One region of the Arthrobacter sp. V1I9 genome, then DNA from elsewhere that is predicted to be linked to it. Evidence: riboswitches for the same ligand, from Rfam matches in the RefSeq annotation. Region 1 holds a riboswitch; each other region holds the start of a gene.
What was found. A riboswitch is a leader RNA that binds a small molecule or an ion and turns the genes downstream of it on or off. The one in region 1 is predicted to bind cyclic di-AMP.
Positions count from the first base shown of each region.

Region 1 (3,264 bases):
GGCTGCGACGCCGGTGCTGGTCTCGTTCTGCGGCCAGGCGTAGACGTCTACACCCGCTTCGGCCCGGGCCGAGGGGCGGGTGCCGGGCTCAGACTTGATGATGGAAGAGGCGCCCAGGAAGGGCGCCTTGTTGGTGGCCGCGGCGAATTTGGAGCCGAACTCGCCGAAGGAAAGGTGCTGGGCCTTGTTTTCCACCAGGCCGAAGCTTGCAATGTCCCAGAACGCCGTGGAACCGCCGACGCCGAGTACCACTTCGTAGCCTTCGGGGGCGCGGAAGAACTGGCTGAGGCCCTCGCGGACGGAGCCAACGAGGTTCTTGACCGGGGCCTGCCGGTGGGACGTACCCAGGATGTTCTTCGACGCCGCGGACAGCGCATCAATCTGCTCCGGCCTGACCTTGGACGGCCCGGCGCCGAACCGTCCGTCCTTGGGCAGGAGGTCGGCGGGAATAGTGATGCTGGTTTCGCTCACAGGTGCTCCAGTTTCGGCATGGACACGGCTTTGGTCCGGACGGGTGTTGATGGCCGGCAGTCACTGATGGCTGCTGCCAGGGCCTCCCTCATTCTGCCTTGTTGGGCTGTATCGGCGGGAACCGGAACCGTCATAGTCCAGCCAATGAGACGGTCCTGCGGGCGTCGGCAACTATTCGGACAAAGTCAAAATAGGCTAAGCTTTTCCACGGACTACGTCGCAGTGAAGGCGATACGGTGGGACAACGCAAGGTACTGCGCTCGAGGAGCTGAGCTGGATGACGGATCTGATCGATACTACGGAGATGTACCTTCGGACCATTCTGGAGCTCGAGGAAGAGAACATCGTTGCCCTGCGTGCGCGTATCGCCGAAAGGCTGCGCCACTCCGGACCTACCGTCTCCCAGACCATCGGCCGAATGGAGCGGGACGGCCTGGTGGTCGTCTCGGGCGACCGCCACCTGGAGCTCACCGAGACGGGCCGGAAGCGCGCCACGGAAGTGATGCGCAAGCACCGTCTGGCTGAGCGGCTCCTCGCCGACGTGATTGGGCTGGACTGGGCCTACGTCCATGACGAGGCCTGCCGCTGGGAGCATGTGATGAGCGAGCGGGTGGAACGCCGTATCTACGAGATGCTTAACCACCCCACCGAGTCTCCGTACGGGAACCCGATTCCCGGGCTGGCCGCCTTGGGCGGGCTGCCGTCCCCGGGCTTTGCCGACGGAGCCATCAGCCTCCTGGAAGCGATGAAGTCCTACGGGCCCGCCTCAGCCGTGACTATCAGCCGGCTTGCCGAGCCCATCCAGGTGGAGCCGGAACTGCTCTCGCAGCTGGATGAGGGCGGCATAAGGCCGGGGGCTGCTGTGTCGCTGGAGCGGGTGGGGGACTACATCTCCGTCCGGGTTCCCGGCATCGAAGGGGCACTTGAGCTGCCTCCGGAGGTGGCCGCGCACGTGTTCGTGGCCGTCCGCTAGCGGGCTGGCCCGCGCGCCTCGCTACCCCATGTGAGGTGGGTTACGCAAAGATAACGGAATTGTTACTTTGGGTGTTAACCCTCTATAGTTGAACCGAAGCGTTGATATTAAAGCGTTACCTGATCTGGAGCCGAGCTCTGCCAGCGGATCAGGAGCATGAGTCGTAACTGGCAGAGGCGGGGGAACCACAAGCGGCAGCCGGGGGACTGCCTTGGGGTGAAGTCCGTCAGCAGCAAGCCTCTTCCAGCGAAGGAATCCCTCCGGGGATATCTCTGTGCCGAAGCTTGCTTACGGCGGACCGGGTCTTTGAACTCTCTGACCCGAATCCGACAGCTAACTTCGCAGGCTTTCCAGAGAGGAACCCTTCTTGACCATGCACAATTCCAGGGGACGCCGCCGCGCGGCGGTCCCTGCTTCGACACCGCGCGTTGTCGAAGTCATCACCTCGGAACGCCCCCGCGATCCGCACCGTGATGCGCGCCGGCGTCGGGGTCCATTCCGTCAAATCACCGAGTTCGCTGCTGCCAGCGGCATCGGCCAGAAGGCCGGCGTCGCCCTGGCCGCCACCGGACTGGTGCTTACCGTGACCGTACCGGCCACCAGTCCCGTGATGGCCACGGATGCGTCAGGGAACTCTCCTGTTGCCGCGTCCGCTGTAGCCCCACAGCCCAAAATTTCCGCGGAAGCGGAGGCCGAAATCGACTTCAGCCGGTCCGCCGTGGTCACCGAAGCGGACCCGGACGGGAAGCTCAAACAGCTGCTCAGTGCCCAGTCTGCGGGCGCCATCACCCGCGCCGCTTCCACCGGAAGCCTCGGTGCCCCGCTCGCTGCATTGAGCACTGCCTCACCCTTTGGCTACCGCGTCAGCCCCATCACGGGAGGCTCCGGTGATTTCCACCGCGGACAGGATTACGTAGCCCAGTGCGGCACCTCCGTTCTGGCTGCGGCCACCGGAACCGTTACCTTTGTGGGCTGGCACGAGTACGGTGGCGGCAATCGCGTTGTAGTGGACCACGGCAACGGCCTGGAAACCACGTACAACCACCTCTCGTCCTTCAGTGTGAAGGAGGGGCAGACAGTATCCCGCGGGGATGTTGTGGCCCTCAGCGGGACCACGGGAGCCTCCACAGGCTGCCACCTGCACTTCGAGGTCCAGGTCAACGGCGAAGTTGTTGACCCCACTGGCTGGCTCTAGTCAAGTGACGGTGAACTATCAAATGATGTTGACCTGCCGTGACCTGAATGTGACATTCAAGCAAAACTGCTGTACCGTCTAACTCGCGTCAACTTTTCCGAAGTTGACGCTCTTGTGCGGATTGCCTAACTCTGCCACCGCTCAAGGTCCGTTCGCATTTCATCGTCTGGCAGGGGCGGGGGAACCAATTATGGCCTTCAGTTTGAAGGCCTTGGGGTTAAGTCGCAAAAGCTTCCCAGGAAGCCGCGCGGCCGGGTGACTCCCATCCGAATCCGACAGCTCACCTCGCAGGCATTGGGAGAGGCTACCTTCGTGTCTTCACGCCATAATTCTGCGCGCCACCGTGCGCAATCGGTTCGTACCAACCCCCTGGACACCATGTCCAAGGCTGTTAGTGCCAATGCCGGGACAGTAGGTCGCCAGGCTGCAGTTATCGCTGCTGCGTCCGGCCTCGTCCTGACCTTGGGCCTGCCGGCCAACGCGGCGGACACCACCGCTGGTGTCTCTGCTTCCACCGAGTCAGGGTCCGCGCAGTCGGCCCTCGCGGTCACTGCGGCACCCACGGCTACCGTGTCCTTCGAGCGTCCGGTGGTCAAGACCATCGCAGCTCCCGTGCTGGAGCCGG
Region 1 covers NZ_JAUSYU010000001.1:2,995,029-2,998,292, reverse strand. Annotated here, with positions in the region: gene serC (phosphoserine transaminase) at 1-471, opposite strand, end outside; gene QFZ70_RS14010 (metal-dependent transcriptional regulator) at 749-1,444, shown strand; cyclic di-AMP (ydaO/yuaA leader) riboswitch at 1,563-1,807, shown strand; gene QFZ70_RS14005 (M23 family metallopeptidase) at 1,818-2,639, shown strand; cyclic di-AMP (ydaO/yuaA leader) riboswitch at 2,752-2,947, shown strand; gene QFZ70_RS14000 (C40 family peptidase) at 3,018-3,264, shown strand, end outside.

Region 2 (3,264 bases), 1.3 Mb from region 1:
CACACGATCCATGCCGCTGCTCATGGGCGCCCTGCCGAGGCGTGCCGGATGCAGAACGGGGTCCACGGCCGTGCCTCCAGCCTGCCTTCGGCGATCGCGTCCCCGCAGACAGCGCAGGTCCCGTAGGTTCCCTCAGCGATTCTGGCCAAGGCTGCGTCCACCTGATCCAGCCCGGCACTGCTCTGCTTCAGCAGGGCGGAGGCCTGGGACAGCTCGAAGGCGATGGTGGAGCCTTCCGGATCGTGTTCGTCATCCACGTTCGAGTCCTGGCGCGCCGAGTTTGCGGAGGCGATGTCCGCGCGGAGCGCCGGAAGGAGGGCAATCTTCCGCTCCCGCTCCTCCTCGAGCAGGATCCGGAATCTTTCAAAGTCGGCCATGGCAAAAGCCTAGCGCGGGTGGTTCGGGTACCCGTTTCAGCCGCGCGTTGAAGGCTGGCGTGCCTTCATCGGTGATGCGATGGAGTTCCGCGCCGACTCAGGGATTGGCAAGGAACGGCGGGGCCTAAAGGTGCTGGCCAAACCAGGCGAGGGTGTCGTTCCACGCGGCCGTGGCCTGGGCTTCGTTGTAGCGGTCGCCGGTGTCGTTGTGGAAGGCGTGGTCCACGCCGGGGTAGACGGTGATCTGGTGGACAACGTCGGTTGCCGCGAGCGCATCCTTGAGCGCAGGCATGGCGGCGGTGATGCGTTTATCACGTTCAGCGTAGACTCCAAAAACTGCCGCTTTGATGCCCGGCACCTTGCCCAGGTCGGGGGCGGGGCCATAAAACGCCGCCGTGGCCTTCAGCCCGTCCAACTCCGTGGCCGCCTGCCAGGTGATGCCGCCGCCGAAGCAGTAGCCGGTCATGGCGATGCGCTGGCCGTCCACAAAGTCCTGGCCCCGGAGATACTCCACCGCTGCCTTGAAGTCGGCAATGTGACGCTGGGCGCCCGCCTGGATGAGGGCACCGGGAACAGCGTCACGGTCCAGGTTCGCAGTCCCGCCTTCTCGGCTCAGCAAATCAAGAGCCAGGGCAACGTACCCCTCTTTCGCAAAGCGCCGCGCCACGTCTTCGATATGGGCTGTCAGCCCTCGGTTCTCATGGCAGATCAGTACTGCAGGGCTGCGCCCCGCCCGCTCCGGCTTGGCCTGGTAGGCGCTGATAGGGGTTCCACCGGACGGAAACTGGATAGTCGCCGTCGTCATCCCTGATGCGCCCTCCGGAAGGGAAAGCGGGCTCTTGGCCGCAGGGACGGCACCTGCGGCCCCTGCGTCGGCCGTTCCGGTGGCCGACGATGTGGAAGGTTCCGGCGTGGGCATGGGGTCGGTGCTCGGCGGTACCTCGCTGGGAGTGCAGCCCACCAGCAACATCGCCGCCGCGGCTGTCGCCGTGCTGCCCGTAATGAAGGCAACCCGCCGGGTGAAGGTCCGCTGGCTCAGCGTACCGGCGCGGTAGTCGTCAAAAAACTCCTCAATCAAGTACTTTTCGTACTTTCCAAGCTGGGTCACGGTGCCTCCTCGGGGTGGGCATATCCTCCTCCGCGCGGCGCTTCCGGGCAAGCTTCCGGCCCCGCCTTCGAGTTCCTTTACTACTTTGTGACCAAAGCAACACAGCTTCCGTAGCAGGAAAGTATCTCGCGAGGTCAGCCGCGTGGTAAATCCAATTCAAGTCATTTGCGGAATGTGATAGAAGCACCTCGCATGTTACCCAAACGTGACAATGCACCCGAAGTCGGGTTAGGGTCTTCAGGTGTCCCTCCCAGACGGGACATTCCCCTCAGTATGCCGAGCCCTGCCACTGACCCGGGAACCCAACGCTTTCCAGCTGGCAGGGACGGGGGAACCACGTTTCCACCGGCCTCACGCGAGGCCTTGGGGTTAAGTCGAGAGCGACACCGTTCATTACGGAATTGCTCCCGGCCGGGTATCTCCAACCCGAACCCGACAGCTCACCCCGCAGGCATGGGAGAGGCGATCAACCGTGTCAAAAAATTCCACCACCGCCCGTCACCGCGCGACTCCGGCCCGCTCAATCGCACTCGAGGGTCTGGCTGTCTCAGCCAAGTCCCTTGGCCGCCCGGCGCTCGCCGTTGCAGCAGCATCCGGCATTGCCTTCGGTGTCGGCGCCCCGGCCCACGCAGGCGTAACCGGTCCGGACACCACCGAGACCACTAACACCCAGGCTTACGCAGCACCGGCTGCTGCAGTGGCTGCCCCCGCAGCAGCTGCAGGCAACGTGCACACCGTTGTTGCCGGCGATACCCTGGGCGCCATCTCGGCCGCCCACGGAGTAGCCCTGAACGATGTCCTGTCCGCCAATGGGCTGTCCATCTCCGCGATCATTTACCCCGGCGACCAGATCAAGGTCCCCGGCGCCGGTTCCGTTGCAGCCGCTCCGGCGGCTCCGGCAGCTGCGGCTCCGGCTCCGGCCGTGACTGCCGCCGCCCCCGCCAACACCGGAATGAACCTGTCCTACGCCTCCACGGCTCCTGCTCCGGCAGCACCCGCCCCGGCAGCTCCCGCGGCCACCGGCACCGGTACCGGCGCAGCCATCCTCGCGAACGCCTACGGCCAGGTGGGCGTCCAGCAGGACTGCACCGCCATGGTGGAGAAGGCTCTCCGTTCCGTGGGCAAGAGCGTTGGCGACCTGGCCCCGGGCCAGTTCTACCAGTACGGCACCACTGTGGGCACCCCGGCTCCCGGTGACCTGGTGATCACCGCCGGTCACGTTGGCGTCTTCGCCGGCAACGGCCAGGTTGTCAGCGGTGGCGTGGACGGCTTCAAGACCGAGGTCCACTCCATCAGCTGGCTCAGCGGCGCTTCCTTCGTCCGCGTAGCGTAGTAACACCACCCAAGCAGGGGCGGCAGACGGGATTGTTCCCGGCGGCCGCCCCTGTTTTGTTTCCGGCCGTCGTGAGCCGGTGCTCAGCTGCCGGGGGCGCTCAGGTCCCGCAGAAGGTCTGGTAGCTGCCGAAGTCCTCCGGCGCTCCCTCGGTGTAGCGTTCCAGCCCTGGCCGCTCAGTGAACGGGGCGCGGACCACTTCAAGGAGCCGGGTGAAGGGATCAAGGTCTCCGTCCGTTGCTGCGGCGAGCGCTTCCTCTACCAGATGGTTGCGTGGGATGTAGGCGGGATTGACCCTGTCCATCAGTTCCGCGTCCGGTTGCAGGGCACGCCACCGCGCAGCCCATGTGTCGAAGGCAGCCAGGTCAAGGACCATCCCGCGGGCTGGGCGGTCATTTCCCCTTGCCGCTTGGGAGAGGTTCCGGAAGAACGACGTGTAGTCGACC
Region 2 covers NZ_JAUSYU010000001.1:1,740,526-1,743,789, reverse strand. Annotated here, with positions in the region: gene QFZ70_RS08335 (DNA alkylation repair protein) at 1-24, opposite strand, end outside; gene QFZ70_RS08330 (TraR/DksA C4-type zinc finger protein) at 21-377, opposite strand; gene QFZ70_RS08325 (dienelactone hydrolase family protein) at 502-1,485, opposite strand; cyclic di-AMP (ydaO/yuaA leader) riboswitch at 1,750-1,954, shown strand; gene QFZ70_RS08320 (LysM peptidoglycan-binding domain-containing protein) at 1,958-2,818, shown strand; gene QFZ70_RS08315 (YdiU family protein) at 2,919-3,264, opposite strand, start outside.
Region 2: linked by a shared signal. The riboswitch ahead of QFZ70_RS08320 (LysM peptidoglycan-binding domain-containing protein) and the one ahead of QFZ70_RS14005 (M23 family metallopeptidase) in region 1 are both predicted to bind cyclic di-AMP.

Region 3 (3,264 bases), 140 kb from region 1:
GTAGTCCTCAAGCCTTTTGCATTCCGCGCCGCGTCGCTAGCCTGTGCGGATGGACTGGAAACTGGAACTTGTGTATGTCCCTGTGTCAGACGTGGACCGCGCCAAGGATTTCTACGTCAACAAGGTAGGGTTCAATGCCGACTTTGATGAGCGGCCCACGGATTCGATCCGCTTTGTCCAGCTGACGCCGCCGGGCTCGGCCTGCTCGATCTGCATCGGGGAGGGGCTTACGGACGCACCTCCGGGCACCGGCTCCAACCTCCAGCTCGTGGTAAACGACATCTCTGCCGCGCACCAGCATCTGAAAAACAACGGGGTAGACGTCAGTGACGTCGACATACAGGACTGGGGCCACTTTGTGTACTTCGCAGATCCCGACGGCAACAGGTGGGCCGTCCAGTACATCCCCGGCCGCGGCGCCTGACTTACTGCGACGGGCGGGTCATTTTTCCGGCTTTGAGGTCGGTCATGGTTCACATACGCCGGGCGGCCCGCCCCTCGAGAAGGTGCGGGCCGCGCCGGCTGATGTGTCCTGTGGAACCGGTGTGCTTAGTACCAGTTGTTCGACAGGTGAAAGTTCAGCGCACCACACGGGGACTGGTAGCGCTCCTGGATGTAGTCCAGGCCCCAGTTGATCTGGGTGCGGTAGTTGGTGCGGTAGTCCGCGCCGGCGCTGGCCATCTTCTCGGCCGGCAGGGACTGGACGATGCCGTAGGCGCCGCTGCTCGGGTTGGTGGCCGTGGTGGTCCAGTCCGATTCCTTGGTCCACAGTGTCTTCAGGCACTGCATCTGGTCAGGAGCCCAACCGTAGCTTCCCAGCTTGCTGGCCGCATAAGCCTGGGCGCCGGCGGGATCATTGACCGCGACGACGGGGGCAGGCTTGGGCGCCGGTGCACGCTTCGGTGCAGGTTTTGGTGCCGGTGCAGGCTTGGGAGCGGGTGCCGGTGCGGCTTTCGGAGCCGGTGCGGGCTCGGCCGCCTGCGGAACCACGTTGATTTCCGGCAGGGCTGGAGCAGCAGACTCCGGCGCGGGATTCGCCGTGATCTCGCTCTTCTCGATGCTGAGGCTGGCTTGCGCCTCGGCGGCCTGCGTCTCGGTGGCTGCTACGCGGATGCTGGTTTCCGTAGCCTGCCCTGCAGCGCCCACCCCGATGAGGAGTGCGCATGACGCGGCCACCACGGCGGCGCGCTTGCCGAAGGAAGGGATTTTGCCGGTTTCCGGTGCGGCCTGCGGTGCAGACTCGTTTTTCGGGCGTGGCTGTGCCAGGAACTTGAACATGATGAATCGCCTCTCACACCTGCGGAGTTAGCTGTCGGGTTCGGATGAGGGCATCCGGCCAGACGGAAAGATCACGTGCTGGCTTAACCCCAAGGGCAATCAGTGCCCGGGACGGTGGGTCCCCCGCCTCTGCCTTGGTTCAAGAGGAATCCGGGAAGTGGCAGAGCTTGGCGTCATCCGGATATACGGCCCGAACGGGAACCGTACCTAATCGACGGTACAGGAATTCAAAGCACAAGTCACATTTTGGTAACAGAGATCACGACGGCGGCGCGTCGCCTTGCCGAAAGGCTCGCAGGAACGGCACTGCCAAGGCAAGCCCGTGCGCCGCGGCTGTGACGTCACCGTTACCCTCGCCGTTGACCACAACGGGCTCGTCCGGACGCTGCAGCTGCCAGTTGTACCCGGGCGCCATCACCTTTTCGTCTCTGACGCTTTCGATCACCAGCTACGAGAGGTCCACCTCGCTGAGCTTGAGAGGCTGGCCCTCATCGAGCCGGGCCAGCAGGAGCAGATCTTCTACCGAAGCGGTCATCCGCTCCGACTGGCTCTGCATACGGGCCAGCGACTTTGCGCCGTCGAACCCCGGGAGCATCACGTCAAGAACCAGGACGTTCGGGCGGAAGTCCTTGGCCAGCTTTACGGCCTCAGGGCCCTCCGCAGCCACCGCCACTGATGAGCCGGCCATTCGCAGGCCCATGCTCATCAGCTCGGAAAGGGTTGACTCGTCGTCGACCACCGGGGCGCGGATGGGGCATCCGCCCGGGCGGGAGGGCTGGGGGCGATCGATCGGTGAGCCGCGGCTATGGGTTCCCGCGCCTCGCGAGCTCGTTGTTCCTGAGGCGGAGGACGAGGCATTTTCACTGTCCAAAGCCCGTGCCGCTGGACAGGAGGCCCCGCACGGCTGGGCGATTCCGGCATTCCCGGTGCATCTGAAGAAAAAGCTCGTTGACAAGGGCAGGCCCGAATTTTGTTCACCGTCGGCAGCCCGCTGGACAGAAAACCGGGGAAATGATCAGTAATCTGACCATTCGTCAGAATCGTGATCTGCAGCACATTAAGCGCTTTTGTCTCAATATGCGGACCAAGGCGTCCATTGTTACTTGCAAGTTAGCATTGTTACGCTGCACACTTCCATTGTGAACAAGAACTCAACAGCACCTGCAGCCGCAGACTATTGGCCCAGCACATCAGCTGCTGCCGACATGCGCTGTTGTCGAATGTACGCCTGATCTTCCCACCCCTTGAAGTTCGTAGGCATACGCCCCCCAGCCCAGCGTCGGGCGTCCCTCCCCAATCCATTGCGGGGAACCCAGCATTCGAGCCGCGATGACGGCCATTCACATTGAGGTAAGCATTCCATGTCAGTTGCATCCGGATACGTCCACATTTCTGTCCGTAACGCCGCCAAGGGTGGCCAGCCGTCCGGCCTCCGCCCCGGCTTCGGACCGCGCACGTCGCTCGCTCCCGCAACTTCGGGAAGCAGCTTCCCTGGCCCGGGATACGGCCCCCAGGCCTACAACCCCAACTCCTACGGCCAGCTCCGCGCCGTCCCGCCGTCGGAGTCCGCGCCGGTCACCGCTCCAACCCCTGTAGTGGCCGGGCCGAACCCGGTCCGCCCCGTGGCCAACGACAACGTTGCGCGTGGATTCGTTCTGTACATGGGAATCGATGAGGAAACCGCGGCAGCCGCAGGTACTTCCATCGCCAAGCTCGCCCAGGAAATCCGCGCCTACGCCCAGTCCCTGGTAACCGGAGCCGAGAGCTACGCCGCTGTCGCCGTCGCCCCGGCCGGCACCCCCGGCTCGGCCCTCGACGTCGTCCGCTCGACTTTCGGTGACCCTACGGTCAACACCCGTCAGCGCACAGAAACCCCCCGGCCGCAGCAGCCCCAGGAACCGCGTCCCTCGGGTGTCCTGATCGACCTCGCCCGTCGCGAAGTGCACCTTGATGGTGAATCCCTGAACCTGACGTTCAAGGAGTTCG
Region 3 covers NZ_JAUSYU010000001.1:3,130,631-3,133,894, reverse strand. Annotated here, with positions in the region: gene upp (uracil phosphoribosyltransferase) at 1-4, shown strand, start outside; gene QFZ70_RS14590 (glyoxalase superfamily protein) at 50-424, shown strand; gene QFZ70_RS14585 (hypothetical protein) at 550-1,278, opposite strand; cyclic di-AMP (ydaO/yuaA leader) riboswitch at 1,284-1,444, opposite strand; partial or broken gene QFZ70_RS14580 (response regulator) at 1,631-2,017, opposite strand; gene QFZ70_RS14575 (winged helix-turn-helix domain-containing protein) at 2,640-3,264, shown strand, end outside.
Region 3: linked by a shared signal. The riboswitch ahead of QFZ70_RS14585 (hypothetical protein) and the one ahead of QFZ70_RS14005 (M23 family metallopeptidase) in region 1 are both predicted to bind cyclic di-AMP.